DNA from 2 places in the Paraburkholderia sp. SSBN10T genome. Region 2 is predicted to be linked to the other one. Evidence: riboswitches for the same ligand, from Rfam matches in the RefSeq annotation. Region 2 holds a riboswitch; the other holds the start of a gene.
The links. A riboswitch is a leader RNA that binds a small molecule or an ion and turns the genes downstream of it on or off. The one in region 2 is predicted to bind glycine.
Positions count from the first base shown of each region.

Region 1: another riboswitch for glycine. It lies ahead of gcvT (glycine cleavage system aminomethyltransferase GcvT); the one in region 2 lies ahead of AC1ECK_RS01240 (D-amino acid dehydrogenase).

Region 1 is NZ_JBWQQI010000002.1:329,153-344,095, forward strand. It holds gene AC1ECK_RS04075 (branched-chain amino acid ABC transporter substrate-binding protein) at 1-432, shown strand, start outside; gene AC1ECK_RS04080 (hypothetical protein) at 1,003-1,296, shown strand; gene AC1ECK_RS04085 (hypothetical protein) at 1,305-1,925, shown strand; gene AC1ECK_RS04090 (thiamine pyrophosphate-binding protein) at 1,988-3,697, opposite strand; gene AC1ECK_RS04095 (L-serine ammonia-lyase) at 3,949-5,337, opposite strand; gene AC1ECK_RS04100 (alginate lyase family protein) at 5,366-6,508, opposite strand; gene gcvP (aminomethyl-transferring glycine dehydrogenase) at 6,627-9,557, opposite strand; gene gcvH (glycine cleavage system protein GcvH) at 9,620-10,000, opposite strand; gene gcvT (glycine cleavage system aminomethyltransferase GcvT) at 10,062-11,180, opposite strand; glycine riboswitch at 11,265-11,426, opposite strand; glycine riboswitch at 11,475-11,577, opposite strand; gene AC1ECK_RS04120 (hypothetical protein) at 11,718-12,071, opposite strand; gene AC1ECK_RS04125 (oxidoreductase) at 12,259-13,311, opposite strand; gene AC1ECK_RS04130 (UvrD-helicase domain-containing protein) at 13,533-14,943, shown strand, end outside.
Region 2 is NZ_JBWQQI010000001.1:256,640-271,582, reverse strand. It holds gene AC1ECK_RS01270 (PAAR domain-containing protein) at 1-353, opposite strand, end outside; partial or broken gene AC1ECK_RS01265 (hypothetical protein) at 469-651, opposite strand; gene AC1ECK_RS01260 (Type 1 glutamine amidotransferase-like domain-containing protein) at 651-1,316, opposite strand; gene AC1ECK_RS01255 (SDR family oxidoreductase) at 1,437-2,192, opposite strand; gene AC1ECK_RS01250 (nuclear transport factor 2 family protein) at 2,251-2,652, opposite strand; gene AC1ECK_RS01245 (LysR family transcriptional regulator) at 2,993-3,898, opposite strand; glycine riboswitch at 4,198-4,311, shown strand; gene AC1ECK_RS01240 (D-amino acid dehydrogenase) at 4,353-5,585, shown strand; gene AC1ECK_RS01235 (MarR family winged helix-turn-helix transcriptional regulator) at 5,692-6,225, shown strand; gene AC1ECK_RS01230 (MFS transporter) at 6,222-7,484, shown strand; gene speB (agmatinase) at 7,511-8,476, opposite strand; gene AC1ECK_RS01220 (aldehyde dehydrogenase) at 8,609-10,096, opposite strand; gene AC1ECK_RS01215 (cupin domain-containing protein) at 10,188-10,739, opposite strand; gene AC1ECK_RS01210 (hypothetical protein) at 11,173-11,394, shown strand; gene AC1ECK_RS01205 (gamma-glutamyl-gamma-aminobutyrate hydrolase family protein) at 11,692-12,483, shown strand; gene AC1ECK_RS01200 (glutamine synthetase family protein) at 12,515-13,849, shown strand; gene AC1ECK_RS01195 (aspartate aminotransferase family protein) at 13,884-14,943, shown strand, end outside.

The sequences.
Region 1 (14,943 bases), on a different contig from region 2:
GTCAAGCAGATGAAGACGCTGGGGATCAAGGCTCCGCTGATGGGCGGCGAGATGGTGCATACGCCGACGTTCCTGTCGCTCGCTGGCGATGCGGCTAATGGGACGGTTGCTTCGCTCGCGGGGTTGCCGTTGGAGCAGATGCCTGGTGGTGCTGATTACGTTGCCAAGTACAAGAAGCGCTTTAATGAGGATGTGCAGACGTATTCGCCGTATGCCTATGATGGCGCTATGGCTATGTTCGATGCCATGAAGAAGGCTAATTCCACCGATCCGGCTAAGTATTTGCCTTTCCTCGCCAAGACCGATATGCCGGCTGTTACTACTACTCATCTTGAGTATGACACCAAGGGTGATCTTAAGAATGGTGGGATCACGCTTTATAAGGTTGTTGATGGGAAGTGGGCTACTTTGCAGAGTGTGGGTGGGAAGTAAGGTTTTTTTTGCCTGACGGCGCTTTGGGTTTGGCTGTTTAGCCGTTTCTATCGCGTTGGATGTTTGGCTTAGTGTTGTTGCCCTGCGGGTCTTCTGGTCCGTGGGGCTTTTCTTTTTTTGTTTTGGCCTTTCCTTGCTGTCTTATCGGTCTATTAGCGTTGCCCCTGTGCGGGGCGGCACTTACTTTCTTTGCCGCCGCAAAGAAAGTAAGCAAAGAAAGCGGGCTGACAACCGCAAGCCTGTAGGTGTCCGCCACTTAGGTCAACACGGAATGGTCCGCACGAAGACCGGCCCTCGCACCACCCTACTTAGTGACAAAGCACTCTTCCGTTCCAGCGTTGCGCTCCGCGCTCCGCCGCTGGGCATAACCTTTGCCGCACCTCGCACCTCGCACCTCGCACCTCGCACCTCGCACCTCGCACCTCGCACCCGTCACTTGTGCCCCGCATTGGCCATTCGAACGACTCCCCGTTTGATAAAAACTCCTCAACAATTGTGACGTGTCCACGAACAAGTTGCAGTTGACAGTTCGTACGATAACTGTCGTACAATTTGGAGGTGCTTTTGACGGTGCCAGTTAAATATAGCGAGGTGAAGCGGGCGGTCATCGCGGCGCTTAGGTCCGGCAGGTTTCAGCATGAGTCGCGTCACGACATCGAAGTCAAAAACCTGCTTGCCATGGGAAGCGTGACGCAGCAGTTCGTGGAGCGCCTGATCGTCAAAAGCGACGGGACGCAGCACACATCGTCGCCGCATCACAGCATTGAGGCGGTCGATGTTCATGTGATCGCGTCAGGTGGCTGGTACGTGAAGTTTTACTTTGTCGGCGATCCAGACACCCTGTTTATCAGCGTTCATCAGTGAGCGGAGCCATGAACACGAAACTGTATGAAGAAGGCGAGAAGAGCAAGGCGATCTGCCACAGTTGCAAGCAGATCGTGAGCACGACCTTCGCCCGGCGCGATGTGCCGTTTAGTGGCGGTAAGGGCGAGGTGAAAGACATCCTTGTTGCGGTCTGCGACCTGTGCGATCAAGTCGTCGCTATTCCGGCCCAGTCCACGCCGGCTATTCGCGAAGCGCGTCTGAAGGAAGCGAAGTCCATCGAAGCGCAACTGCCCGCCATTTATCTCGACATGCTTGACTTCGCCGCCTACACGATTGATAGCGAGAGTTCCACCGAGTTTCGCAAGGTTCTAATGACCTTGTACCTGCATCGCTTTGCCTCCGGCGAATATCCCAGAGCGCGGTTGCTGAAGGCGCATCGTTCAGCCGTGGCACGCTTCAAGGAGCAACGTGGAGCAACACGCAGGCGCCTCTCGATGAAGGTGACGCCGCGCATCGCCGAAGACATCAAAACGCTCACTGAGGAGACGGCGATGAATCAAACGGAAGTGCTGAAGTCCGTCATCTACCAGATCCAGGCGGACGTCGTCGAAGCGCGCAAACCGGCTCTCATGAGGGAGCTCAGCGCCTTGTCTGTGATTTCCGCCTAGCGGCGGCGGAGCGCCGCTAGCGCGTTCGAAGGCCCAGGTAAGCAGGACCGTCCTATCACCCGTTATTTCGCCTCACCCCGCAGCCTGCGCCCCTGCTCCCGAATCTGCTCCAAGGTTGCGCCAGGCGTGCTCGCCTCCTGCGGCATGCGAATCTCGATCACCGCCGCGCGTTTCGCCGCCAGCGAGCGCTCGAGCGCCGGCAGGAAATCATCGGTGCGTTCCACCGTCTCACCATGCGCGCCGAATGAGCGCGCGAACGCCGCGAAATCGGGATTGGTGAGGCCTGTGCCATGCACGCGGTTCGGATAGTGCCGTTCCTGGTGCATGCGGATCGTGCCGAAGTGACTGTTGTTCACGACGATGAACAGCACATGCAGGTCGTACTGCATCGCCGTCGCCAGTTCTTGGGCAGACATCATGAAACAACCGTCGCCCGCCAGCGCCACCACCGCGCGTTGCGGATAGAGCGACTTCGCCGCAATCGCCGCCGGCACGCCGTAGCCCATTGCGCCGCTGGTCGGCGCAAGTTGGGAGCGGAAATGCCGGTATGAGAAGTGCCGATGCAGCCACGTGGCGTAGTTGCCGGCGCCGTTGGTGACGATCGCGTCCTCGGGCAAATGCGCGCGTAGTTGCTGGATCACTTCGCCCATCTGCACGTCGCCGGGAATCGGGCGTGGCACCCGCCAGTCCAGATACGCGCGGTGAGCCTCTTCCGCACTGCCTGCCCAAGCCGGTGTTCCCGCCGGTTTTAGCGTCGCCAGCAGCGCGGCGAGTTCCGGCATCCCGGATACGATCGGCAGGTCCGCGGCGTACACGCGGCCCAACTCCTCTGCGCCTTGATGCACATGAATCAGCGTCTGCCTGGTCTTCGGAATATCGAGCAGCGTGTAGCCGCCGGTTGTCGCTTCTCCCAGGCGCGGTCCGAACGCGAGCAGCAGGTCAGCGTCGTTGATGCGTTTGGCCAGCGCGGGGTTGATGCCGAGGCCCACATCGCCCGCGTAGTTCGGGTGCTCGTTGTCGAGCGTGTCCTGAAAGCGGAACGCGAGGCCAACCGGCAACTGCCAGCTTTCGACGAAGCGCTGCAGATCGGCACACGCTGCAGGCGTCCAGCCGCTGCCGCCGGCAATCACCATGGGACGCTGCGCGCGTTCGAGCAACGAGCGAAGCTGATCGATCTGCGCAGCCGACGGCGACGCCGCCACCCGGTGATACGCAGGCGCGCCAGGCATCGCAGCACACGCATCGCTCAACACGTCTTCCGGCAACGACAGCACAACCGGGCCAGGCCGTCCGGAGGTGGCCGTATGGAATGCATGACTGAGATATTCGGGAATGCGCCGCGGGTCATCGATCTGCGCGACCCACTTCGCCATCTGGCCGAACATGCGTCGATAGTCGATTTCCTGGAAAGCCTCGCGGTCCAGATGCTCGCGTGCGCATTGGCCGATCAGCAGGATCATCGGCGTCGAATCCTGGAACGCGGTGTGTACGCCGATCGAGGCATGTGTGGCGCCGGGGCCGCGCGTGACCAGCGCCACGCCGGGACGGCCGGTCAGCTTGCCGACCGCTTCGGCCATATTGGCCGCCGCGGCTTCGTGCCGGCAGACAACGGTCTGAATGCGTTCGGTCTCGTCGTGCAGCGAATCCAGTACGGCAAGGAAACTCTCGCCGGGTACACAGAAAACACGTTCGACACCGTGCGTCAGCAGGGCATCGACTACAAGGCGCGCACCAGTGGTGGTGGCGGAAGCAGGCATGTTCGGCAGCGGCATTGCGATGAAGCCTCCAGTCGGGTCGTCGGTCGGCTGGTCGGCCACGTGGGGCCGACGGGCTTCGACAGCTTACGCCGACTCGGCAGCCGGTGTCACTGGAAAGGCAATGCCGCAGCGCGGTAACGGCGTGGCGCGGCAAGCAGATATTCGCCGCGACTCAGTGAGGTTCGGCGCTGCAAGCGAGCACTCGCCGCGATTCAAATAGAGAGCGAAAGCCGCACGCCACGCGGCTTAACTACCCCGCTCCGACATCAACATTCGACGATATTCACCGCCAACCCGCCGCGCGAGGTTTCCTTGTACTTGGTCTTCATATCCGCGCCGGTTTCGCGCATCGTCTTGATGACGGAATCGAGCGACACATAGTGACTACCGTCGCCACGCAGCGCCATCCGCGCTGCATTGACCGCCTTCACCGACGCCATCGCGTTACGCTCGATGCACGGAATCTGCACCATGCCGCCGACCGGATCGCAGGTCAGCCCAAGGTTATGTTCCATGCCGATTTCAGCCGCATTCTCGACCTGTTCCGGCGTGCCGCCCATGACCGCCGCGAGCGAGCCCGCTGCCATCGAGCAGGCCACGCCCACTTCACCCTGGCAGCCCACTTCCGCACCCGAAATCGACGCATTCAGCTTGTACAGAATGCCGATGGCCGCAGCCGTCATCAGAAAATCGATCACACCTTGCTGGTTCGAGCCCGGCATAAAGCGTGTGTAGTAATGCAGCACCGCCGGAATGATGCCGGCCGCGCCGTTGGTCGGCGCCGTGACCACCCGTCCGCCCGCCGCATTCTCTTCATTGACGGCAATCGCGTACAGATTGATCCAGTCCACCATCGACAGCGGATCGCGCAACGCCAGTTCCGGGTTGCCGGACAAGGAACGGTACAACTGCGGCGCGCGCCGCTTCACCTGGAACGGCCCGGGCAGATTGCCGTCCGCATCCGGATTGCCGATGCCGCACCCGCGCGCCACACACGACTGCATCACGTCCCAGATCTTCAGCAGACCCGCGCGTGTCTCCTCTTCGGTATGCCACACGCGCTCGTTTTCCCACATCAACTGCGCGATGCTCTTGCCGGTGGCCTTGCACAGCGCGAGCAGCTCATTGCCGCTGCGGAACGGATGAGGCAACTGATCGACGGCGCTCAGCACCTTGGTATTCGGCGCGCCCGCCGTAACCACGAAGCCGCCGCCGACCGACAGATACGTCGATTCGCGCAACGTCTCATCTTGCGCATCGAACGCGCGCAGCTTGAGCCCGTTCGGATGCTCGGTGAGCGCCTGGCGATAAAACGAAATGTGGTCCTTCTGCACGAACGGCACCGGGTGCGTGCCGAGCAGCGCCAACGTGCGCGAGGTGCGCACGGCTTCTAGGCGCTGCGCGATCGTGTCCGGGTCGACGGTATCCGGCGCGTCGCCCATCAGGCCGAGCATCACGCCGCGATCGGTGCCGTGGCCCTTGCCGGTCGCGCCGAGCGAGCCGTACAGGTCCACCTTCACAGAAGCCGTGCGCGTCAGCAGTCCGTCGCGCTCGAGCCCCTGGACGAACATCAGCGCCGCGCGCATCGGCCCGACCGTATGCGAACTGGACGGCCCAATGCCGATTTTGAAAAGGTCGAACACACTGACTGCCATTACTGCTCCTGCAAATAGAAGTATCGGTTTAACGTGCCGGCAACGGCAGGCACACGGCCAGCCATGCGGGCGGCGTCGGCGCCAGCCGCAGCGCGATCGGCGTATAGCGGCCATCGAGCCGCGCTGCCAGGTGAAACAGTTCGGTCGCGTTCTTCGGATCCCACTCGCCCGAATAGCCAGGCAAGCCGGCTTCGCGACGTTTTGCATCGAACGATACGTTCGAATGCACAAATTCCTCATGCGTCTTCGTGCCCACCGCGTACGGCGTCAGCCAGTTCAGCGCGGCGGCCAGCGTCGCGCCGTTGATGGCTTTCTCCGGCAACCAGTTGCGGTTGTGGCGGCGCGCCGCCAGCGCCGCCGTCACGAGCGGCTGCAGATCGTAGGTCACGTAATGCAGCGCATCGCGTTCCTGGAAGTCGATCGTCGAACCGTCCGGCTCGATGTTGTCGCCAATGTGCTCGACAAACAGCCGCTGCGCCCCATTGATCATCTTGCGGTTGTCGAGCGTGAAGGCGGCCATCGCAATCAGCTTGACCCGGTGGCTCTGCCAGTTGTTGCGAAACGTGCCGGTGAGCGGGCGCGGCTGCGCGTCGATCTGCGCGATGTAACCGTTGCCGAGTTTCGTCAGAAACGCCATCGACGCGTTACGCGTTTTCACCGGCAGCGCGCTCGCGGTCATGTCGTAGGCGAGGATCAGGCCTTCGAAATGGGTTTCGTCGATCGGGTTGAAGCTCGGCTCATAGGTGGTCACCCAGGCGTACAGCAGACGGTCGACCAGCTTCAGATAGCGATCGTCGCTGGTGGCGCGCCAGGCCAGCGCGGCGTCGCGCAGCAGGTCGAGATCCTTCTCGGCTTCGACGCTCTGATCGTAGATACCTTCGTGCGGCAAGGTGCCTTCGGTATGCAGCTTCGCCACGGCGTGCGCAGGCTCGTTCAGATGCGCTTCCACATTGGCGACCAGTGCCTTGACGCCGGGATCGGCATTCGTGCGCTCGCTGGTTTGCAGCGCAGGCGCTGCACAAAAATTCATCGCTGCGCGGGCGTGCCGCACCGGCAGCATGACGGCGCCGCACACCAGCAGCAGGGTCGCGAGCGGCGTGCCCGCGGCCTGCCAGGACGGCATGCGCCGTGAATAGCTCCGGCTTTCCATCATTAGCACCTTTCGCACCATGCGAAACTCCTTCGTTGGGCTGATTCGGTGTGTGATGTTAGCCGTTCCCGGGCGCGAACGACAGGACCGCACGCCGCCGTAAGGCGGTGCGCGGTTCAAGGCAGCTACTGCGGCGGCGTTACGCGTAATCCGCGATCGGCACGCAGGAGCAGAACAGATTGCGGTCGCCATACACGTTGTCTGCACGGCCGACAGGCGGCCAATACTTCTTCGCGATCAGCGACGGCAGCGGGTATGCGGCGGTTTCGCGCGTATACGCATGCTTCCAGTCGTCGGCAATCACGACGGCCGCGGTGTGCGGCGCATGCTTGAGCGGATTGTCTTCGCGGTCCGAGCGGCCTTCTTCGACGGCGCGGATTTCCTCGCGGATCGCAATCATCGCTTCGATAAAGCGGTCGAGTTCTTCCTTCGATTCCGATTCGGTCGGCTCGACCATCAGCGTGCCCGGCACCGGGAAGCTCATCGTCGGGGCGTGGAAGCCGTAGTCGGCGAGGCGCTTGGCGACGTCGTCGACGGTGATGCCGCTGGTTTCCTTGAGCGGACGCAGATCGAGAATGCACTCGTGCGCGACCAATCCGCCGGGGCCCGAGTACAGCACCGGGTAGTGCGGCGCCAACTTGTTGGCGACGTAGTTGGCGTTGAGGATCGCGGTTTCGGTGGCAGCGGTGAGGTTCTTCGCGCCCATCATTGCGATGTACATCCACGAGATCGGCAGGATCGAAGCGGAGCCGTAAGGCGCGGCGGAGACTGCGCCGATGCCGTCAGGCGTGCGTTCATAGCCCGACGAAACCTGGTTCGGCAGGAACTTCGCGAGGTGCGCGCCGACCGCGACCGGACCGACGCCCGGGCCGCCGCCGCCGTGCGGAATGCAGAAAGTCTTGTGCAGGTTCAGGTGCGAGACGTCGCCGCCGAACTGGCCCGGCGCCGTGAGGCCGACCATCGCGTTCATGTTCGCGCCGTCCACATACACCTGGCCGCCGTGCGCGTGCACGATTTCGCAGATTTCGCGCACGTTCGCTTCGAACACGCCGTGCGTCGACGGGTACGTGATCATGATCGCGGCCAGCTTGTCCGCGTGTTGCGCGGCCTTCGCCTTCAGGTCTTCGATATCGACGTTGCCTTGCGCGTCGCAAGCCACCACGACGACCTGCATGCCGGCCATCTGTGCCGACGCCGGGTTCGTGCCGTGCGCCGAAGCGGGAATCAGGCAGACGTTGCGATGACCTTCGCCGCGCGAAGCGTGGTACGCGTGGATGATCAACAGACCCGCGTATTCGCCTTGCGAGCCGGCGTTCGGCTGCAACGAGACCGCCGCGTAGCCGGTTGCCGCCACCAGCATCTGCTCGAGCTGATCGATCATTTCGCGGTAGCCGACGGTTTGCTCAGCCGGCGCGAACGGGTGAATCTGACCGAACTCGGGCCAGGTGACCGGCAGCATCTCCGAGGTCGCGTTCAGCTTCATCGTGCAGGAGCCGAGCGGGATCATCGAGCGGTCGAGCGCCAGATCCTTGTCGGAGAGGCTGCGCAGGTAGCGCAGCATTTCCGTTTCCGAATGATGACGGTTGAACACATGGTGCGTGAGGTACGCGCTGGTGCGTTCGAGCGCCGCCGGCATCGTGCTTTCCACCGGCAGTTCGGCGTCGAGCGCGTCGATTTGCGGCGCTTCGTCGACGAACGCCGCTTGCGCGAACGCTGCCAGCAGATCGGCCAGGTCGCTGCGCTTGGTGGTTTCGTCGATCGAGATGCCCACGCGTGTGTCGCTCACGCGGCGCAGGTTGATGCGCTTCGCAGTCGCGGCGTCATGCAGCGCCTGGGTACGGGCGCCGGTTTCGAACGTGAGCGTGTCGAAGAAGGTTTCGTTGACGAGCGTGTAGCCGAGTTTTTTCGCACCGGCTGCAAGCAGCGCAGCGATGCGGTTCACGCGCTGGGCGATCGTCTTCAGGCCGTGCGGGCCGTGATAGACCGCGTACATGCTGGCCATGATCGCGAGCAACGCTTGCGCGGTACACACGTTCGAGGTCGCCTTTTCGCGGCGGATGTGCTGTTCGCGCGTTTGCAGCGCGAGACGCAGGGCGGGCTTGCCTTGGGCATCGACGGTCACGCCGACCAGACGGCCCGGCATTTGCCGCTTGAATTCGTCGCGCACGGCAAGGTACGCCGCGTGCGGGCCGCCGAAGCCGACCGGCACGCCGAAACGCTGCGTATTGCCGACGGCCACGTCCGCGCCCCATTCGCCCGGGGGAGTGAGCATGGTGAGGGCGAGCAGATCGGCGGCAACGACCACATGGCCGCCCGCTGCATGGATCGCTTCAGCGAGCGCGCGGTAGTCGCGCACATCGCCGTTCACGCCGGGGTACTGCAGCAGCACGCCGAACGCGTTGGCGTTCGCGGCCTCCGCAGCCGGACCGACCTTCACTTCGATGCCGACCGGGATGGCGCGCGTCTTCACCACTTCGATGGTTTGCGGCAGCACGTCGTCGGCGACGTAGAAGATATTCGACTTCGGCTTGCCCACGCGCTGCAGCAGCGTCATGGCTTCGGCGGCGGCGGTCGCCTCGTCGAGCAGCGACGCGTTGGAAATGGCGAGGCCGGTCAAATCGATGATCATCTGCTGGAAGTTCAGCAGCGCTTCGAGACGGCCTTGCGAGATTTCCGGCTGATACGGCGTGTAAGCCGTGTACCACGCCGGGTTTTCGAGGACGTTGCGCAGGATCACCGTCGGGGTGTGCGCGTTGTAATAGCCCTGTCCGATATACGAGCGGAACACCTGGTTCTTGTCCGCCAGTTCACGCAGCGCGGCGAGCGCTTCGGCTTCGCTCTTCGGTTGGGCGAAGGGGCCGAGCGGCAGCGTTTCGCTGCGGCGGATCGTCTGCGGAATCACGGCGTCGATCAGCGCGGCGCGCGAGGCGAAGCCGAGGGCTTCGAGCATCGCTTGCTGGTCGGCCGAATCCGGGCCGATGTGCCGTTCAGCGAAGGCGTCATGCACTTCGAGCGCGGCGAGCGAGAGAGGAGTGCGGTTCATCAGACGATCCGGGTGTTCGAGCTTCATGAGGTGTTCCTGGCGGTGCGGCCGTCCGCGTTCAGCGGACGCCGCACCTGACGGTTAAATATTTAGGCGCCGATCGACTTGCTGTACGCGTCGGCGTCGATCAGGCGGTCATGCGTTGCGTCCGCTGCCGGCTTGATCTTGAACAGCCAGCTTTCGTACGGCGTCGTGTTGACGGCGTCCGGGGTGTCGGCGACGGTCGTGTTCGCTTCGATGATTTCGCCCGAGACCGGCGCGTAGATATCGGAAGCGGCTTTCACGGATTCGATGACCGCGACGGTGTCGCCGGCGCTGACGGTCTTGCCCAGTTCCTGGACTTCGAAGAAGACGATGTCGCCGAGCGCTTCTTGCGCGTGGTCGGTGATGCCGACCGTCAGCGTGCCGTCTGCTTCGGTGCGGACCCATTCGTGCGATTCGGTGTATTTCAGATCGGCCGGGATGCTCATCGGATGCTCCTATGCGGTGTGTTCGGTATTGACTTAAAAGAGAAAGCGCACGCGACGACGCTTAAGCAGCAAGCACTTTGCCGTTGCGCACGAACGGCAGTTTTACCACGCTTGCGGGAAGGGCTTTATCACGGATTTGCACGTGGACGATATCGCCGGGTTTCACGTCCTTCGGCACACGTGCGAAGGCGATGGATTCCTGCATGGTGGGCGAGAACGTGCCGCTGGTGATTTCGCCGTCGCCGTAAGGCGTGACGACCTTCTGATGGGCGCGCAGCACGCCGCCTGCCTTGCCGTTTTCCTTTTGCAGGATCAGGCCGACGAACGCGGAGCGGCAACCGTCGGCTTCGAGCTTCGCCTTGCCGACGAAGTCGCGCGGCGAGGTCAGATCCACGGTCCAGGCGAGGCCGGCGTCGAGCGGCGAGACGTTGTCGTCCATATCCTGGCCGTACAGGTTCATGCCGGCTTCGAGGCGCAGCGTGTCGCGTGCACCGAGACCGGCCGGGCGCACGCCCTGGCGCTGCAGCGCGTCCCAGAACTCGCATACGGAAGTGGCCGGCAGCACGATTTCGAAACCGTCTTCGCCGGTATAGCCGGTGCGGGCAATCATCAATTCGCCAAACGGCGTGTTGTCGACGATTGCGGCGTTAAACGGCTTGAGTAGTTCGGTCGAGGTGCGGCTGGACGGCGCGACTTGCCAGACTTTTTCGCGCGCATTCGGACCTTGCACGGCGACGATCGACAGATCGCGGCGCGGCGCGATGGTCAGGCCGTAGCTGCCTTCGGTGTTGAGCTGGCTGAACCAGACGACGTCTTTCTCGGCGGTGCCGGCGTTGACGACGAGGCGGAAGTGCGTCTCGCTGAAGTAATAGACGATCAGATCGTCGATCACACCGCCGTTCGGGTTCAACAGGCAGGAATAGAGCGCGCGGCCCGGCGTTTGCAGCTTGCCGACATTGTTGGCAAGCGCGTGTTCGAAGAAGGCGCGCACGCGCTCGCCGGTGAAATCGACCACGCACATGTGCGACACGTCGAACATGCCGGCGTCGCTGCGCACGGCGTGGTGTTCGTCGATTTGCGAGCCGTAGTTGACGGGCATGTCCCAGCCGCCGAAATCGACCATGCGGGCTTTCAGCGCGCGATGGGTGGCGTTAAGCGGGGTGTGTTTGAGTTCGGTCATCAGGGCCTCAGGCAATTCGACGGATAGCAAAAAGGCCATGCGGTTTGATCCCTCGCGGCAAGAATGCCTGCGAGCGATGCCATGCATGACCCCTCTGTCCTCGATACCTGAGAGATTGCGCCGCCGTGCGGATTTGCAATGCTTTGCAAGCCGTCACGGTGAAACGCGCGCCCCTTCGGTGGGCAGCCTGCCTGGTTCGACGAGAGTCGAGACCGCTGGCTACTGCCGCTCTCCAGAGTGCGAAAAACCGGTGTCTGAAGAAAGCCCGGAACATGCCGGAATCAGACGGGTTTTTCGACGCGGTCGGTCCTTTTGCCTGAGAGTTTGCGGGTGTGCCCCTTCGGCGGCGCGGCCTGCTAAAAACATGGCGGCCAGCGCGCTCTCCCGACGCGTGCGGCGAATGTACGCGAGGCCCACAGGCTTGTCAATTGAAGGCTTCGCAGCGTGGCGCGGCGGCGCGCTGCGCTTGGCGCGCGCCAAAAAAAAGCGCGGGGAGTGACTCCCGCGCCTTTGCCGTGACAGCAGATTGCTGCAGGCTTACTCGCCGATTGCGTGAGCTGCGCCGTCGAGTTCCTGGTTCAGCACGCGCTGTTCGTCGCCGGACAGGCCGCCACCATGCTGAGCCGACATGTCGTGCGCTTCCTGACGGATCACGTCGAGGCGGTGATGCAGTGCGCCGCCTTGCGGGGGCGGGTAGTAGCCTTGATTGACGTGATTGTCGATGCGGCGGTTCAGGTTGTCGATGCGGCCAAAAACCTGATTCAGGCGCTCAATGGCGATTTCGTGCTGGTCAGGGTGCGGCGCCGGCGCCTGCGGAGGCGGCGAGACCACGCAAGCGGCCAGCGAGGAAGCCAGCGCCAAACCAGCCAGCGCACGGATGAAACGTTGCATACCCACTCCTTGTCTTGTCGTCATCTTTTGTGATCGATGCTCAGATCGATACCGTGTAGCAACGGCTAGCCGCTGCTACACGATGACCTGAAAACGGCAATATATTGTAACGGGGCGTTCCTTTCGGAACTGTTAGCAGCGGCTGCTGGCATGTAAGTCGTGAATTGTGCTGACTTGGGCGGCAATCTCAGCGGATTCGTTCGAACGGCAGACGACAGCCTTCCGCCTCGCTGCGCGCGGCCAGTTCGATGATCGTCATGACGTCGACAGCATCCTGCGGACTGACCGGGAAACGCTCGCCGTCGAGGATGGTGGCCGCGAGCGCGCGATAGAAGCCGACGTAGTCGCCGTCGCGGGTCGGCAGGGCACGTTCGACCTCCTGACCCGCGGCGTCGAGCACCCGCAGCAGGCCTGCTGCATTGCCGCCGGCAAAACCGGCGTCGCCGGGGCGCAGGCCGGCCTTCAACTGATCTTCCTGGGTGTCGAGTTCGCGTTTGACGTAGCTGCCGCGCGTGCCGTCGATGGCGAAGCGCGGCGGCGCCAGCGCGGTGAGGGCGCTCGCGTGCAGCACGACTTCGAGATCGGCATAGCCGAGTTGCAGATGCACATAGTCGGGCGCGCCGCCGCCGTCGCGATGGGTCTTGACCGTCGCCGATACGGTGGCCGGCGTGCCGAACAGCGTGAGCGCCTGGTCGATCAGATGCGGCCCGAGATCGAACAGCAGGCCGCCGCCGCGCGACGCTTCCTCGCGCCAGCGCGGCCGCACATCCGGACGGAAGCGGTCGAAGTGCGACTCGTAGTGGGTGATGCGGCCCAGCTCGCCGCTCGCCAGCAAGTCGCGAACGGTGAGGAAATCGCCGTCCCAGCGGCGGTTGTGAAACGGCGCAAAGGTGAGGCCGTGCGCCAGCGCCAGGTTGGCGAGCGTGAGCGCTTCGGTGGCCGTCAGCGTGACTGGCTTGTCGACCACGACGTGCTTGCCGGCTTCGAGCGTGCGTTTGGCGAGTTCGAAATGGGTGTCGTTCGGCGTGGCGATCACCACGCATTGGATATCGTCGAGCGCGAGCAGTGCGTCGAGGTCCGACACGACGGCGGCGCGCGGATAGTCGGCGCGGGCCTGCTCGGCCTTGCTGGTCGCAATCGCGGCGACGGTGGCCCGGCCGCAGTGTTCGATGACCGGCGCGTGGAAGGTCGCGCCGGCGAAACCGTAACCCATCAATCCTGTTTTGAGCGGTGCAGACATGTGAGTTTCCTGCAAGAAGGCGCGCCGCTTTGCCACCGCGGCGGCGGCGCGTGGCCTGTCATTGTGGCATGCCTCGCGCGGGAGGACTTGGGCGAGGGCGTGTCACGGGGTTCGTCAGGTGTTCGTGTTAACATCGCTGCTCTCGCGCGAGACGGATTGGCCGGCAGGTCCATCGCAGCACCGCACCGCGCCCTCAACCGCTACACCCCCGCCCACACACGATGTCTGCAGGCCTGAATCCCGCTCAAAACGAAGCGGTGCGCTATCTCGATGGTCCTTGTCTTGTGCTCGCCGGCGCAGGAAGCGGCAAGACGCGCGTGATTACGCAGAAGATTGCGCACCTGATCGAAGTCAAAGGTTTCGAGCCGCGCCATATTGCGGCCGTCACCTTCACGAACAAGGCCGCTGCGGAAATGCGCGAGCGCGTCGGCAAACTGCTCGAAGGCAAGACGCTGACGACGCCCGGCAAGGAAGGCCGCAAGGTGCCCGTCAATCAGTTGACGGTGTGCACGTTCCACTCGCTCGGCGTGCAGATTCTGCGCCAGGAAGCGGAGCACGTCGGCCTGAAGCCGCAATTCTCGATCATGGATTCGGACGACTGCTTCGGCATGATCCAGGAGCAGGTCGGCTCCACCGATAAGGGCTTCATCCGCAAGATCCAGTCGATCATCTCGCTGTGGAAGAACGGCCTGATCATGCCGGAAGAGGCGATGGCGATCGCGGCGAACGAGGACGAGCATCAGGCGGCGATTGTCTACCGCAACTACGTCGCCACGCTGCACGCGTATCAGGCGGTGGACTTCGACGATCTGATCCGCCTGCCCGCCGAACTCTTCGCCAGGAACGAACAGGTGCGCGAGCGCTGGCAGAACAAGCTGCGCTATCTGCTGATCGACGAGTACCAGGACACGAATGCGTGCCAGTACGAGCTGCTGAAGCAACTGGCTGGCCCGCGCGCCGCGTTCACGGCGGTGGGCGACGATGACCAGGCCATCTACGGCTGGCGCGGCGCGACGCTGGAAAACCTCGCGCAGCTCGGCAAGGACTTTCCGAAACTGCATCTGGTGAAGCTGGAGCAGAACTACCGGTCGACGGTACGGATTCTGACCGCTGCCAACAACGTGATCGCCAACAATCCGAAGCTGTTCGAGAAGAAGCTGTGGTCCGAACACGGCATGGGCGACACGATTACCGTGACAGGCTGCAACGACGAAGAGCACGAAGCCGAATCCGTGGTGTTCCGGTTGTCGGCGCACAAGTTCGAGCGGCGCGCGCAGTTTCGCGACTACGCGATCCTGTATCGCGGCAATTTCCAGGCGCGCATCTTCGAACAGGTGCTGCGGCGCGAGCGGATTCCCTATGTGCTGTCGGGCGGGCAATCGTTCTTCGACAAGGCGGAGATCAAGGATATCTGCGCGTATCTGCGCCTGATCGCCAATGCCGACGACGATCCCGCGTTCATCCGCGCCATCACCACGCCACGGCGCGGCGTGGGCAATACGACGCTGGAAGCGCTTGGGTCGTTTGCGGGTCAGGCGAAAGTGTCGCTGTTCGAGGCGGTGTATATGGGCGGCATCGAGGCGCGCTTGTCGGCGCGCCAGGTCGAGCCGCTGCGGACCTTCTGCGATTTCA
Region 2 (14,943 bases):
GCACGGCATGCATCACCGGTATCGTCTACGATCCGCCATTTATGAACAGCGTAGGTCGCGATAATCTGCGGGGGGCGCGCACACTGGCAATGAACCCTATCGCCGCCCACGGCCTGACGCCTGCATCCGGATGTCAGGTCAAGAAATCGCATGGAATCACGGAGACTCGCGCCGTGAACGATCACGCCCGTGCTCTTGCACGCGTTACACCATGCGTGATCGCCTATAAAAACCATCTGGCGATACTTGCCATCCGTGCCCTGTATGTTGAAACAGTGACCTGACGCGGAAACATAGCTGCCTTCTGCGCTGTCAAGCGGATCACCTTCGACAACACCATAGAAAATTGCCATCTACTCAGACTCCCGCGGGGTTGAAATACTTATTTCCGCGAGCTTAACTTTTTAGTGCTGGAAGCTATGTTAGAAAAGTCTGAAAGCGATCAAATGGCATTGACGCACATCAATGTTAGCGTCGCGAGGACCTGAAGCGCCCCGGGATTCGTGGAGGCTGGTTGGTTTCAGTTAATGCGGTTTCGGCAGCATTGATTTTAAGTTGCCGATAGTAGTTTGCCTCAGCTTCGGCGGGCGGGATATGGCCGAGTGGTTCCATCAGCCGATTGTGCTTGAACCATCCCACCCATTCCAAGGTCACGGAAAGTACTTCCAGCTTCCTTCCGACACCACCTCAACGGTGCCGCTGTCCACCTTGATGGCCGTCTGGTCGTCGATTGCATACGCGGGGCCGCCAATGCCATCTGCCCAGCGTTCGGCATTCGCCAGTGTGTTCTCGGGCATGAACTCGTTGTTTAGATGCGGAAAGATTGAGAAGTCGACTATGCCCAAGGTACGGTCGTTCCCATTGGGTGACCTCCAGTTCACGAAGTCCTCACCGATGCGTGGCGTCATGACCATGCTCCCAGCGCTGACGCCAACCCAGACTGTATCCGGCAGTGATGGAAGAAGTGCTGCCAGCCCGGATTGCCTCATCCAGTGGGACAGGTAACACGCATCACCACCGTCTACGAGCAACACGTTTGCTTCTCTCACCCACGGTTCCCACCGCTCGTTTCCGATGCTAGGAAGCGCGGTGAGTTCCAGGAGGCCGACTGACTTCCAACCCAGGTCGCTCATAGGCGCGGGCGACTTCCCCGCAACAAAGCGCCATGCCGACGCGGGCGTGCACATTGGGTGGCCGTATTCCGCCGTGGGGATGCATAAGGCATTGCACTCGGCAAGAGGCCTGCCGAGGAGACCTGCGAGTGCGCTGTGAATGCTGGCATTCGTGACGCCGCCGGAGGTGAGGAGCAGCTTCATGTTCCCTGAGTGTGTCCCGCGAGGCTTAACGCTTGAGCTAAGCGGCGGCTGCCGCAATGCCGAAGTCTACTGCAACCGACCCGCAGCCGTCCGCTCGAGCGAATAGTCAGGTTGCAACTGCTACCCGCCAAACACACTAACCATCTGCGCATTAAACCCATTCACGAGTTCATGCTCACCCGGCCCCGGATTGCCGCGGAACAGTTTCGCCCCTTCCACCAGAATCTCATCCGCATCGGTGCCGAGGACGGCCATGGTTTCGCCTATGAATGCGTCCAGCGGCATCGCCTGTTCTGCCTCGCGGCTGTTCATCAGGTCGGTGCGCACCCAGGGCGGCGCGATTTCGAGGACCCGCACCTTGGTATCGCGCAACATGAAGCGCTGAGACAGAATGTACGAATGCAGCGCCGCCTTGGTCGACGAATACACCGCTGTCGGCGCCAGTGGAACGAACGCCAGTACCGAGCTGGTATAGGCCACCACCGCATTGTCCTTCGACTTGAGATGATCGATCAGCGCCGAGGTCATGCGGATCGGTCCGAGCAGATTCGTCGTGACGGTGGCGACGAGCAGCGCGTCGTCGATCCGCCCCGCCGCGGTGTCCGGCTGCATGATGCCGGCGTTGTTGATCAGCACGTTGAGATCCGGATAGTCCTTGATCAGTTGCGCTGCCGCGCGCTCGATGCTCGCCGGATCGGTCATATCCAGCTCGATGGCCGCCATGCCCGGGTTTGCCGCCACCACCTCGTCGAGATAGCCGCGGCGGCGTCCGCTGATGATCACTTTGTTGCCGCGCCGGTGCAACGCCTCGGCCAGTCCGCGGCCAATGCCCGTACCGCCGCCCGTGATAAAGATCGTGTTTCCGCTGAGTTTCATGATGATGTCCTTGGAGATGCCGTTGTGTTGGAGATTCCAGCAGTCAATCCGTCAGGCGTTACGCCGGAAACCGGTCGCCGAACATCGGCAGGCCGCTCACGGATTGCGCCTGAGTTGCTTCGTCCTGCAGAACGTCCCAGTGTTCGGCGAGCTTGCCGTCTTCGAAACGCACCACGTCGGCCGCGATCCACGCCGCCGGCCTGCCGGTGCCGGAGAAGCGGCCATGTGCAATGACGTAGTCGCCTTCGGCCACGATCAGTTGGTTCTCGTAGCGCAACGTGTCAGGCAGCGTGCGAATCAGGTCGAACAGGCCGGCGCGTCCCGGTGCGATGTGCGCGCTATGCTGGATGTAGCGGTCCGACCAGAAGCGTTCGGCAGCCACATAGTCGCGCTGGTTGAAAAGCGTGTCAAAAGCCTCGAGGACGAGGGCCTTGTTTTGCTCAGGCGTAGTTTTGCTCATGTCAGTCTCATTGAAAGCGCCGAGTCGACGTTGGCAATCTGCGCGCCGCGGAAGACCGGTTTGAAGTGAAGGAACGAGCCCTCGCCCATCGGCTTCGCGAGCGGCGTGCCGGCTGAGTGGGATCGCGTTATGAAACGAAGATAAAGGCGGCCCGCTCGCGGCGGTAGCCGTTGGTTTTTGCTATCTCTTATGTATGAGATGCATAGATGCCGGGGCGGCGGGTTTAGTTGGCATTGCCACAGGCGACACAGACGACGCAGCCGCCAGCGGCCTGCGCGGCGCGGCCGCTGGATTGCCACTGCTGCGCCAGGAAAGCAGACAGAAAGCTTTTAGAAAGCACTCAGGCAAAGCCCGCGTGCTGTTCGCGCCGGAACTCGGCGCTCAGATGCTCGACCACGGCGCGTCCTGCCGCACGCGTCGCCCGGCCCATCGGGAAATAGGCGTGCACGGGAATATCCTCGGTCCTCCAGTCGACCAGCAGCCGCACCAGCGAACCGTCGCTCAGTTCGCGGCGGCACGCCCACTCGCTCGTCGAAGTGATGCCGATGCCTGCGACGGCCGCGGCGACCGCCCCTTCGTTCTCGTTGGTCGAGAAATGCGGCTCGAGGCCGACCACCACCTCCTCGCCGCCGGCGCGCGCAAACTTCCAGCCGCTCGCGACCACCGAGGCCGGTCCGTCGACAATGCGATGGCGCACCAGGTCCTCCGGTGCCGCGGGCGCACCATGGCGTTCCACGTAGCCGCGCGAGGCGACGATAACGCGTGGAATCTGGGTAATCAATATGGCGGTGGCGCTCGAATCGACCAGGCGCCCGAGCCGGATCGCCACATCCACCGCTTCCCTGACGAAATCCCGCGGCCGGTCGTCGAGCAACATCTGCAAACGGAGTTCGGAATGCCGTTCGAGAAACGGCGCAAGACGCGGAATGATCTCGCGGATCGCCACGCTACTGGGCATGCTCATGCGCAACATGCCGCGCAATTCGCTGCCTTCGCGCACGCTCTGCTCCGCGTCCTCAAGCGCGATGAGGATCGGGTCGAGCCGCGAGAGAAACTCGGCGCCCGCATCGGTCAGCATGACGGCACGGGTGGTGCGCGTGAGCAGCCGCGCGCCCAGCTCGCTTTCGAGCTCCGCGATGATGCGCGATACCTGCGATTGCGACAGCCCGCATTCGCGCGCCGCAGCCGAGAAGCTGCCGAGCCGCGCTACGCGGGTATAGAGCTTGAGGGAGAGAATGTCCTTCACGGTGCGCGCGGGTGGTATCGGGGCGAATGGGCCTGAGCAAGGCTATACGATTGATGCGTGTTGCGCAAATAAGCGCAGAGAGCCGCCGGGCATGAAAACACGCCAAACACGCCCACCACTGCGCCCCGGCAACCGCGCACCGCAGCCCGCGCACAAAAACCGCTTGCCGGATTTATTGGCAACGGCTACCTTTACGCCGTTCTACACGCTGTCGCGGGAGAGACTGTCACGCTTGCCAAGGCTGTGACGGCGCCGACGGAGCAACCGCCCCGGAAACTCTCAGGCACAAGGACCGCCCAGCGGGAACATCTGGAGAGCGGCGCTTCACGCGCCCACCGAAGGGGATTTCCGTCCGCCCGGCAGCGGGATGCGCACGGAAAGAAACTCTCAGGTACAGGGACAGATGGGGCATGGAAGCCGGAAACGGCCGTGCTCACTTACTCTGGACCATCACATGTCACGCATCGCCATCATCGGCGCCGGCATCACCGGCGTCACGACCGCTTACGCCCTTGCGCAACGCGGCTTTAACGTTACCGTGTTCGAACGCCACCGCTATGCGGCGATGGAAACCTCGTTCGCCAACGGCGGCCAGTTGTCGGCCAGCAACGCGGAAGTCTGGAACAGCACCGCCACGGTTCTCAAAGGCCTGCGCTGGATGCTGACGCGCGACGCGCCGCTGCTGCTCAATCCGCTGCCGAGCTGGCACAAGTACTCGTGGATGGGCGAGTTTCTGCGGCAGATTCCGCACTATCGCGCCAACACCATCGAAACCGTGCGCCTCGCGATTGCCGCGCGGCAGCATCTGTTTGCGATGGCGGCGCGCGAGAACATCGAGTTCGACCACGAGCAGCGCGGCATCCTGCATGTGTACAAGACCCGCAAGGAGTTCGACACGGCGGCCAAGGTGAACGCCCTGCTCAAGGAAGGCGGGCTCGACCGCGAAGCGGTGAGCGCGGCTGAGATTCGCCGCATCGAACCCGCGCTCGAAGGCGCCTTCCACGGCGGCTTCTTCACGCCGTCCGATTCCACCGGCGATATTCACAAGTTCACGCGCGGTCTCGCGCAAGCTTGCGAGCGTCATGGCGTCAATTTCCTCTACGACACGGAGATCGCTTCGGTTACGCGTGACGCAAGCGGAGCGTTCAGCATCGCCGCCACTCAGGCCGGCGAGTCGTTTCAGCAGAGCTTTGCGCAGATCGTGGTCTGCGCCGGGGTCAAGAGCCGCGAATTCGCTTCGATGCTCGGCGACCACGTCAATATCTACCCGGTCAAAGGCTACTCGATCACGGTCTGTCTCGACGATGCCGCGAGCCAGCAAGGCGCGCCCTGGGTGAGCCTGCTCGACGACAGCGCCAAGATCGTCACCAGCCGCCTCGGCGCCGACCGCTTCCGCGTGGCCGGAACGGCCGAGATCAACGGCTTCAATCGCGATATTCGCGCGGAACGGATTGTCCCGTTGACCGAATGGACGCGCCGCTACTTCCCGCAGGTGAACACCTCGCGAGTCATACCCTGGGCGGGCTTGCGACCCATGCTGCCGAGCATGTTGCCGAAAGTGGGCAAAGGACGCTTGCCCGGCGTGTTCTACAACACCGGCCACGGGCATCTTGGCTGGACGCTGTCCGCCGCCACGGCTGCGGGCGTCGCGGATGTGATCGAGCAAGCCAGCCTGCGGGCCGCCTAGCCGCTTCAGGTTTCAGGTTTTACGGCGCCCTCAAAAAGTCGCTTGCATTCCCGCCTCAATGTGTGCAACATGCATATATGCACACTGCACACATTGAGGCATTGTCATGACGCAGCGCACAGAAAACCTGCTTGGCGTGCTCGCCCTGCTGGTGACGGATGAGATGAACGCACAAAACACCGTGCCCGCCCTCGCCGGCCCCACGGCGCGCGCCATGCTCAATGCGGTCGGCCAATACCCCGATTCATCCATTGAAGTGCTGCGCGATGCGGTGGATCTCTCGCATCCGGCTGCTGTCCGCGCGGTATCGGGACTGGTCGAGGCGGGCCTGATCGAAAAGAAGCCGGGTGCCGATAAGCGTGCCGTGGCGCTCGTGCTCACCGCCGCCGGCAAGCGCGAAGTGAAGCGCCTGCAAACGGCGCGCGAACGGATGCTGCAACGCGTGGTTGGCCGTCTCGACGAAAGCGAACGCGTCGTGCTCGAAGACCTGTTGATCAAGATCCTCTGGCACGAAACCCGCAACCCGGCACATTCCATGCAACTGTGCCGCCTGTGTGACGACGGCCCTTGCATCAAGGCGGGTTGTCCGGTCGAATGCCGCGAACTGGGTTTGCCCATGCCGCCGCGGAGCGGCACATGAGCCCCGCGACGCCCGTGCGCTGGCGTGCCATTGCGGCGCTGACCGCCGTGTCGGCGCTCACGCAGACCGGCCAGTTCGGTATTGGCTTCACGGTGTTGCCCGTGTGGCTGGCCCACCAAGGGCTCGATGCCCCGCGCGCCGGCCTGTTTTCCGCGGCTCAGTGGGCAGGCATGTTCGCCGGGCTGCTGGCGGCCCCGCGGCTCACCGAACGCTTCGGGGCAAAGCGGACGGTGGCCATCGCGCTAGCGGCGACGGTCCTCGCCTTCGCCAGCATCCGCGAGCTGACATGGCCGTTATGGATCGTGCCCGGTCTGCTGATCGGACTCGGCATCGGACTGCGCTGGATAGCGAACGAGACCTGGCTTTACCGGCTGGTCCCGGCGCACGCCAGCGGACGCGTGGTCGGCGTGCACGAGACGTTGATCGCAGTCGCGGGGATCATTGGTCCTGCTCTTGCTGCCTGGCACGGGATCGACGGCCCGGTCGTCTTTGCGGCAGGCGCGGCGTTTACGCTCGTCGCGGCCATTCCGCTTTGGCTGGCCGGTTCCGATGCGGCGGATAGCGCCACCGAACCGGCCAATCAGGTTGCACGTCCCGCCGACACCGATGAATCCACGGACACTGCCGATGCGATACAAGCCATGCAGCCGGCCCGATGCCCCGCCAGCAAAGCGGCAACCGCTATCGATCCGGTGGTCGCCCTCGGCATGGTAGTCGTCATAGTGGGCGGTCTCGATGACGGTGCGCTGTTCGGTCTGTTTCCGCTCTTTGCCGATGGACGCGGCATGAGCGTCACACAAACTGCCACGTTGCTCACATGGTTCGGCGTCGGCGCCATGGTCCTGCAGTTTCCGGTCGGCTGGCTGGCCGATCGCACCGGCCTGGCCACGGCGGTCATCGTCTGTGCTGCCGCCAGCGTGCTCGCCATTGTTTCGTTTGGACTCGCAGGGCCGGCCTCGTGGTTGCTCAGCGCGAGTGCGTTGATGTTAGGTGGACTGAATAGCGCCTTCCTCACGCTTGGCGTCTACGCCGCGGCCTGCAGTGACAGGACCGCGCTGATCCGCAATATGCGGCTGATCTCGTTGACGTTCTGCGCAAGCTCCATCGCCGGTCCCCTGTTAGCCGGCCTTGCGATGAAAGCGCTCGGCAGCGACATGCTGATCTGGCAACTGGCGCTGACGAGCGGCGCGCTCGCCGTGTACACACTCGGTCTGCTCGACGGCCGGCGTCAGCCGCGCGGAGCGTCCTCCGCAAACTAACGCCGGCTTCCCGCACCTTCAGAACATCAGCGTGCGCCGGCTACCTTGCGTTGCCGCCACAGACACAGCACGTCGCAAGCGATATGCGCCGCCGCGATTGCGGTGATTTCGCTCTGGTCATAGGCCGGCGCCACTTCCACCACATCCGCACCGATCAGGTTGACGCCGCCCAGACTGCGCACAATCGCCAGCCCTTGTGCCGACGACAGGCCGCCCGCCACCGGCGTGCCTGTGCCCGGCGCGAAGGCCGGATCGAGGCAGTCGATATCGAAGGTCAGATACGCAGGACGTGCGCCGACAATCGACATGATCCGTTCTACCGCGGCGCGCGTGCCATGTTCATGCACCCATGCGGCATCGAGAATATTGATGCCCATGAAATCGTCGTTCCATGTGCGGATGCCGATCTGCACCGAGGTCTTCGGATCGATCAGGCCGTCTTTCACCGCCTTGTAGAACATCGAACCGTGGTTCAGGCTGTCCGGACTGTCGTCGGCCCAGGTATCGCAGTGGGCGTCGAAATGGATCAGCGACAACGGCTTGCCATACTTCTCGGCATGCGCAATCAGCAGCGGATACGTAATGTAGTGATCGCCGCCCAGCGTCAGCATCTTCGCATCCGAACGCAGAATCGTGCGGGCATGCTCGACGATCGCCGGCTTGATGGTCAGTGGATTGTGCGCATCGAACCAGCAGTCGCCATAGTCGGTCACGGCGAGATCGTCGAACGGATTGAAGCCCCACGGATAAGGATGCAATTCGGACAACTGCACGCTCGCCGCCCGCACCGCGGCGGGACCGAGGCGCGCGCCGGAGCGGAAGGTGGTGGCCAGATCGAGCGGAATGCCCGAAATCGCTACGTCGACACCGTCGAGCTCGCGCGTGTACTTGCGTCGCATGAACGACAGCACGCCCGCGTAGGTGTTTTCGATCGAGGAACCATAGAGGGACGGACGGCGGATTGCACCGTCGCCATAGAGGAGTTCAGTCATGGGATGACCTGATAAAACATGCCGGCAACACGCGCGATTTTCCTGAGGTTGTGCGCGTCTCGCCCGGCTTCGGATTCATTGGGAACGCGACGGTGCCGCAGTGGCGCACCGCCGCGCTGGCTTGCGAATCCTTTAGCGCAGCCGCACCAGCGTAGACTTCAGCTCGGTGTACTTCTCCAGTGCGTGCAACGACTTGTCACGGCCGTTGCCCGATTGCTTGTAGCCGCCGAACGGGAAGTTCATGTCTCCCCCTTCGTCGTAGCAGTTGACCCACACGGTGCCGGCGCGCAGGCTGCGCGCCATTTCGTGGGCCGTCGTCAGGTTCGCGGTCCAGACCGCCGCGGCGAGGCCGTAGTCGCTGTCATTGGCAATCCTGATGGCCTCTTCGACCGTATCGAAAGTGATCACCGACAGCACCGGCCCGAAAATTTCTTCGCGGGCGATTTTAGCATTCGGCGCGGTGTCGAAAATGGTCGGCTCGATGTAGTAGCCGCCGCTCTCCTCTTTCACGCGCCCGCCGCCGAGCAGCAGTTTCGCTTCCGCACGCCCGGCTTCGATATAGCTCAGCACGCGCTCCAGTTGCACGTGGTCGACAATCGCGCCCATCGAGGTGTTCGGGTCGAGCGGATTGCCCGGCGTATAGCTGCGCGCCGCGGCGATCAGCTTGTCGAGGAACACATCCTTGATGTCGCGATGCACGAGCAGACGCGAACCCGCCGTACACATCTCGCCCATGTTGTAGAAGATCGCGCCCGCGGCTGCGTTGGCCGCACGGTCGAGGTCCGCGCAGTCGGGCATCACGATATTCGGCGACTTGCCGCCCAGTTCGAGCCAGACGCGCTTCAGGTTCGACTGGCCGGCGTACTGCATGATCAGCTTGCCGACATTGGTCGAACCCGTAAAGGCGAGGCAATCCACATCCGCATGCAGCGCCAGCAGCTTGCCCGGCTCGCCGGCGCCCGGCACGACGTTGAACACGCCCGCCGGAATCCCGGCCTCGTAAGCCAGTTGCGCGATACGGATGGCCGTGAGCGGCGACTTCTCGGAAGGCTTCAAAACCACGCTGTTGCCCGCCGCCAGTGCCGGGCCGAATTTCCACGACGCCATCAGGATCGGGAAATTCCACGGCACCACGGCTGCCACCACGCCAATCGGCTCGCGCGTGACCAGCCCCACCAGATGATGGTCGGCCGGCACTACTTCGCCGCCGATCTTGTCGATCGCTTCGGCAAACCATTCGACGCAATACGCGGCGCCGGGCACGTCCACCGAGGTGGTGTCGCCGATCGGCTTGCCGGCATCGAGCGTTTCGAGCAGCGACAGCTCGTCGAGATGCTCGCGCATCAAACCGGCCCAGCGCAGCAGGATCGCTTTACGCTTGCGCGGATTCAGGCCGGACCAGACACGCACATCGAACGCACGGCGCGCGGCGGCCACCGCGGCGTTGACGTCCTCGGCGGCGCTATCGGCCACCTTGGCGAGCAGCTTGCCGTCGATCGGGCTCAGGCAATCGAAGGTGCGTCCGCTTGCGGCATGGCGATATTCGCCGTCGATAAACGCGCGGCCTTCGATCGAAAGCGTTGCGGCTTTGTCTTGCCAGTAAGCCAGGTTCTTTTCCATCAGGATGCCTCAATGTTGTGCGTTCGACGTCCAACGCGAGAGCTGCCGTTGCAGCCAGCGCCGACGTCGCAACGGCGTTGACGCGGAATGTCTAGAAGCTCGGTGGCGAATTCGCCGAGACGATTTCGCAGACTTGTTCCGCGCTGGGATTGCGAAAACGATGTGGTAAGCGGCTTTCGAAGTAATAGCTGTCGCCGGGGTCGAGCAGCCACGTGCAACCCTCCACGGTCAATTCGATCTGACCGCTGACGATCACGCCGCCCTCGTGTCCTGTATGCACGAGCATTTCCGGGCCCGTGTCCGCGAGTGGCTGGTACACCTCGCGCAGGATGCCCATATTGCGATCCTTCACGCCCGCGCCGGCGAGATAGAACTCGATCGACTCGTTGCCGAGGTTAGGCATGTCGGCACGGCGCGAGACCACGGAACGATCGGCCTCCACTTCGAAGGTAAAGAACTCGGCAAGGCTCATCGGAATGCATTCGAGCAGCTTCTTGAGCGAACCGACCGAGGGACTCACACGATTTTGTTCGATCAGCGAAATAGTGCCGTTGGTGACGCCCGCCCGTTTGGCCAGCTCGCGCTGAGACAGGCCGTTCTTCTTACGGATGTACTGCAGACGGGTCGCAACTTCGATGGACATCACGGCACTCTCAGAGTGGATGAACCGGGTTGAAGAAACCAGCAAACGGAGCAAGTGGCCGCGCAAGGACAGCGCGAGTGTTGAATATTCTAATCACTTTATTCCCGCCGCTGCTGGGGAAAACCCTGAAAGGAATTCGAAATACTGACTATCGCAACATGCGTACCCAACCCCCGGGTTTCGTCCTATTGCCTCGGGTAAGCCCTAATAAATCTTTTATAAAAATGATTTGACGGCATTTTTGGCTCGTATATGCTGATTCACAGGCGATCGTCATGCCACCGTCACAGACCTCGAACGAGTGATTTGCGGCGCAGCGAAGCAGGTTCGCTAAGGCATCCGGCGATCATCCAGCGTCACGTTTCTTTAAACGCGCTGTGCGTTTGCTGAGCGAGGCGTTCAATACTTTCAACGCCGCTAGTCGAGTGTAATCGTGAGAGTCCGAGGCCCTTTGGTTAGGTGGGAACGCAGTCAGGCGAGACGTCTTCGTCCTGAAGGCGCCATCGCCGACGGCAGCAACGGCAGCCTTGCGTTTCGCCGCTTTCTGTCCGTCTTCACGATCCTGTCCCGCCGTTCTGTCCGACGCCACAATTCCGTCTCTGCGCGCGCTTTTATCGCTGTACGCACGGACGAAGTCGCCTCGCTGCTGCCGTAGCGCCTCCCCCAAATTCGCCGTTCGCTTCACCCGTTTGCCTGAGCGCGCCTGACCGGCGTCTGCGCTTAAGCACGCGCGCTAGCGCCTGTCACATGGGCATGTTGTGCTGGCAGCGCCACGCAAGCGGCTGGATCGAACGGCTTGAGTCATCGCAAGGCGCGGCAGGTCCGCTCACGACCCCCGCCTGCACTTCTGGCGGCTTTGCGCCCTGCGCATGGCTGCGGAATCGTGCCGCGCCTGTTTTAACGTTGTTCGTGCCGCGTCCAGCGGGGAACACACACGTCCATTGAATTAGTCATGCGAACCAGACCGCTAGTCGGCATCAGCGCCGACAGAACGATGATGGGAGTGCATCCGTCGCATACGGTCGGCGAGAAATACATCGCCGCCGTGGTCGACGGCTCACAGGCGCTGGCGATGCTGCTGCCCGCGCTCGGCAACCGTCAGGCGAGCGCCGAGATTCTGGCGACAGTCGACGGCTTGCTGTTCACCGGCAGCTATTCGAATGTCGAGCCGCACCACTACGGCGGCGACGCCAGCGCGCCGGGCACGCTGCACGACGCCGCCCGCGATGCGACGACGCTGCCGCTGCTGCGGGCCGCCGTCGACGCCGGCGTGCCGGTGCTGGCCGTCTGCCGCGGCTTTCAGGAAATGAACGTGGTGTTCGGCGGGACGCTGCACCAAAGCGTTCACACGGTGGCCGGCTTGAACGACCACCGTGAGAACAAGGAAGACGAACTGGACGTGCAATATGCACCGTCGCATTCGATCGCGCTGACCCAAGGCGGCCTGTTGCAGCGCCTTGCAGCGGGAGCGAATGAGGCACGGGTGAATTCCCTGCACGGACAAGGCGTCGAGCGGCTGGGCAACGGCCTCGTGGCCGAAGCCACCGCGCCGGACGGATTGATCGAAGCGGTGAGCGTCAAGCACGCACGCGCCTTCGCTCTGGGTGTGCAGTGGCACCCCGAGTGGAAGCACGCGAGCGACGCGCTTTCCACCGCGATCTTCCGGGCGTTCGGCGATGCATGCCGCGATCGAATGCGCACCAGGGCCGGCTACGGCGCGGCATCCGCCGCCACCCAAGCCTGAAGTGGCCCGCGCAAAAACTGAGAGAACAATCATGCAAGACATCGACGAATTTCTGAAGAAACACCGCATCACCGAGATCGAAGCAATCATTCCCGACATGGCCGGGATCGCGCGCGGCAAGATCATTCCGCGCAACAAGTTCGAATCCGGCGAATCCATGCGCCTGCCGCAAGCGGTGATGATCCAGACCGTCACAGGTGACTATCCGGAGGACGGCACCCTGACCGGCGTCACCGATCCCGACATGGTCTGCGTTCCCGATGCCTCGACCATCCGCATCATTCCGTGGGCGGTCGACCCCACCGCCCAGGTGATTCACGATTGCGTGCACTTCGACGGCACGCCGGTGGCAATCTCGCCGCGCCGCGTGCTGCGCCGCGTGCTCGAACTGTACAAGGCCAAAGGCTGGACGCCGGTCATCGCACCGGAACTCGAGTTCTACCTGGTCGACATGAACAAGGACCCTGACCTGCCGCTGCAGCCGCCGATCGGCCGGACCGGGCGCCCGGAAACCGGCCGTCAGGCGTATTCGATCGAAGCGGTCAATGAATTTGATCCCCTCTTCGAAGACATCTACGAGTACTGCGATATTCAGGAGCTCGAAGTCGACACGCTGATTCACGAAGTCGGCGCCGCGCAGATGGAAATCAACTTCATGCACGGCGATCCGCTCAAGCTTGCCGACAGCGTGTTCCTGTTCAAGCGCACGGTGCGCGAGGCCGCTTTGCGTCACAAGATGTACGCGACTTTCATGGCCAAGCCGATGGAAGGCGAACCGGGTTCGGCGATGCACATGCATCAGAGCCTGGTCGACGGGGAAACCGGCCAGAACCTGTTCACCGGCCCGGACGGCAAGCCGACTGAACTGTTCGACGGTTATATCGCGGGGCTGCAGAAATACACCCCCGCGCTGATGCCGATCTTCGCACCGTACATCAATTCGTATCGCCGCCTGTCACGCTTCATGGCAGCGCCGATCAACGTGGCGTGGGGTTATGACAACCGCACGGTGGGCTTCCGTATTCCGCATTCGGGACCGGCCGCGCGCCGCATCGAAAACCGTATTCCGGGCGTGGACTGCAATCCTTACCTCGCGATTGCCGCGACGCTCGCGGCCGGCTATCTCGGCATGACGCAGAGCCTGCGCCCGACCGAGCCGCTGATCAGCGACGGCTACGAATTGCCCTATCAACTGCCGCGCAATCTCGAAGAGGGCCTGACGCTGATGGGCGCCTGCGAGCCGATCGCCGAAGTGCTCGGCGAGAAGTTCGTCAAGGCTTATCTGGCCCTGAAGGAAACCGAATACGAAGCGTTCTTCCGCGTGATCAGTTCGTGGGAACGCCGGCATTTGCTGTTGCACGTTTAAGGCGCGGCAAAGCAAACAGAACATTGGAGGCAACATGAGCTACAGAACAGAAGAAGTCGCGTACGTGCAGCCGGCCCAGCCCGCTGCAGCCGCGCAGGTTTCGCAACAACGCAGCACCGCCGAATATCGCGCGCTCGACGCGGCGCACCACATTCATCCGTTCTCGGACATGGGTTCGCTCAACAAGGCCGGCAGCCGCGTGATCGTCAAGGCCAAAGGCGTGTATCTGTGGGATTCCGACGGCAACCAGATCATCGACGGCATGGCCGGCCTGTGGTGCGTGAATGTCGGCTACGGCCGCAAGGAACTCGCCGACGCCGCCTACCGGCAGATGATGGAACTGCCCTACTACAACACCTTCTTCAAGACCACGCACCCGCCGGTGATCGAACTGTCCGCCCTGCTCGCGGAACTGGCGCCGGCGCCGTTCAACCATTTCTTCTATTGCAACAGCGGCTCCGAAGGTAACGACACCGTCCTGCGCATCGTCCATCAGTATTGGGCGACGCAGGGCAAGCAGGCGAAGAAGGTCGTGATCTCGCGCAAGAACGGCTATCACGGCTCGACGATTGCCGGCGGCACGCTCGGCGGCATGGGCTACATGCATGAGCAGATGCCGTCGAAGGTCGAGAACATCGTTCATATCGACCAGCCGTATTACTTCGGCGAAGCCGAGGGCAATCTGACGCCGGAAGAGTTCGGCCTCGCCCGCGCGCAGCAACTCGAAGCGAAGATCCTCGAGATCGGCGCGGAGAATGTCGCCGCGTTCATCGGTGAGCCTTTCCAGGGGGCCGGCGGCGTCATCTTCCCGCCGTCGACCTACTGGCCGGAAATCCAGCGCATCTGCCGCAAGTACGACATCCTGCTGGTTGCCGACGAAGTGATCGGCGGCTTCGGGCGCACCGGCGAGTGGTTCGCCCATCAGCACTTCGGCTTCGAGCCCGACCTCATCACGCTCGCCAAGGGTTTGACGAGCGGCTATATCCCGATGGGCGCGGTCGGCCTGCATGACCGCGTCGCTCGCGCGATCATCGAAAACGGCGACTTCAATCACGGCCTCACCTACTCCGGCCATCCGGTCGCGGCAGCGGTGG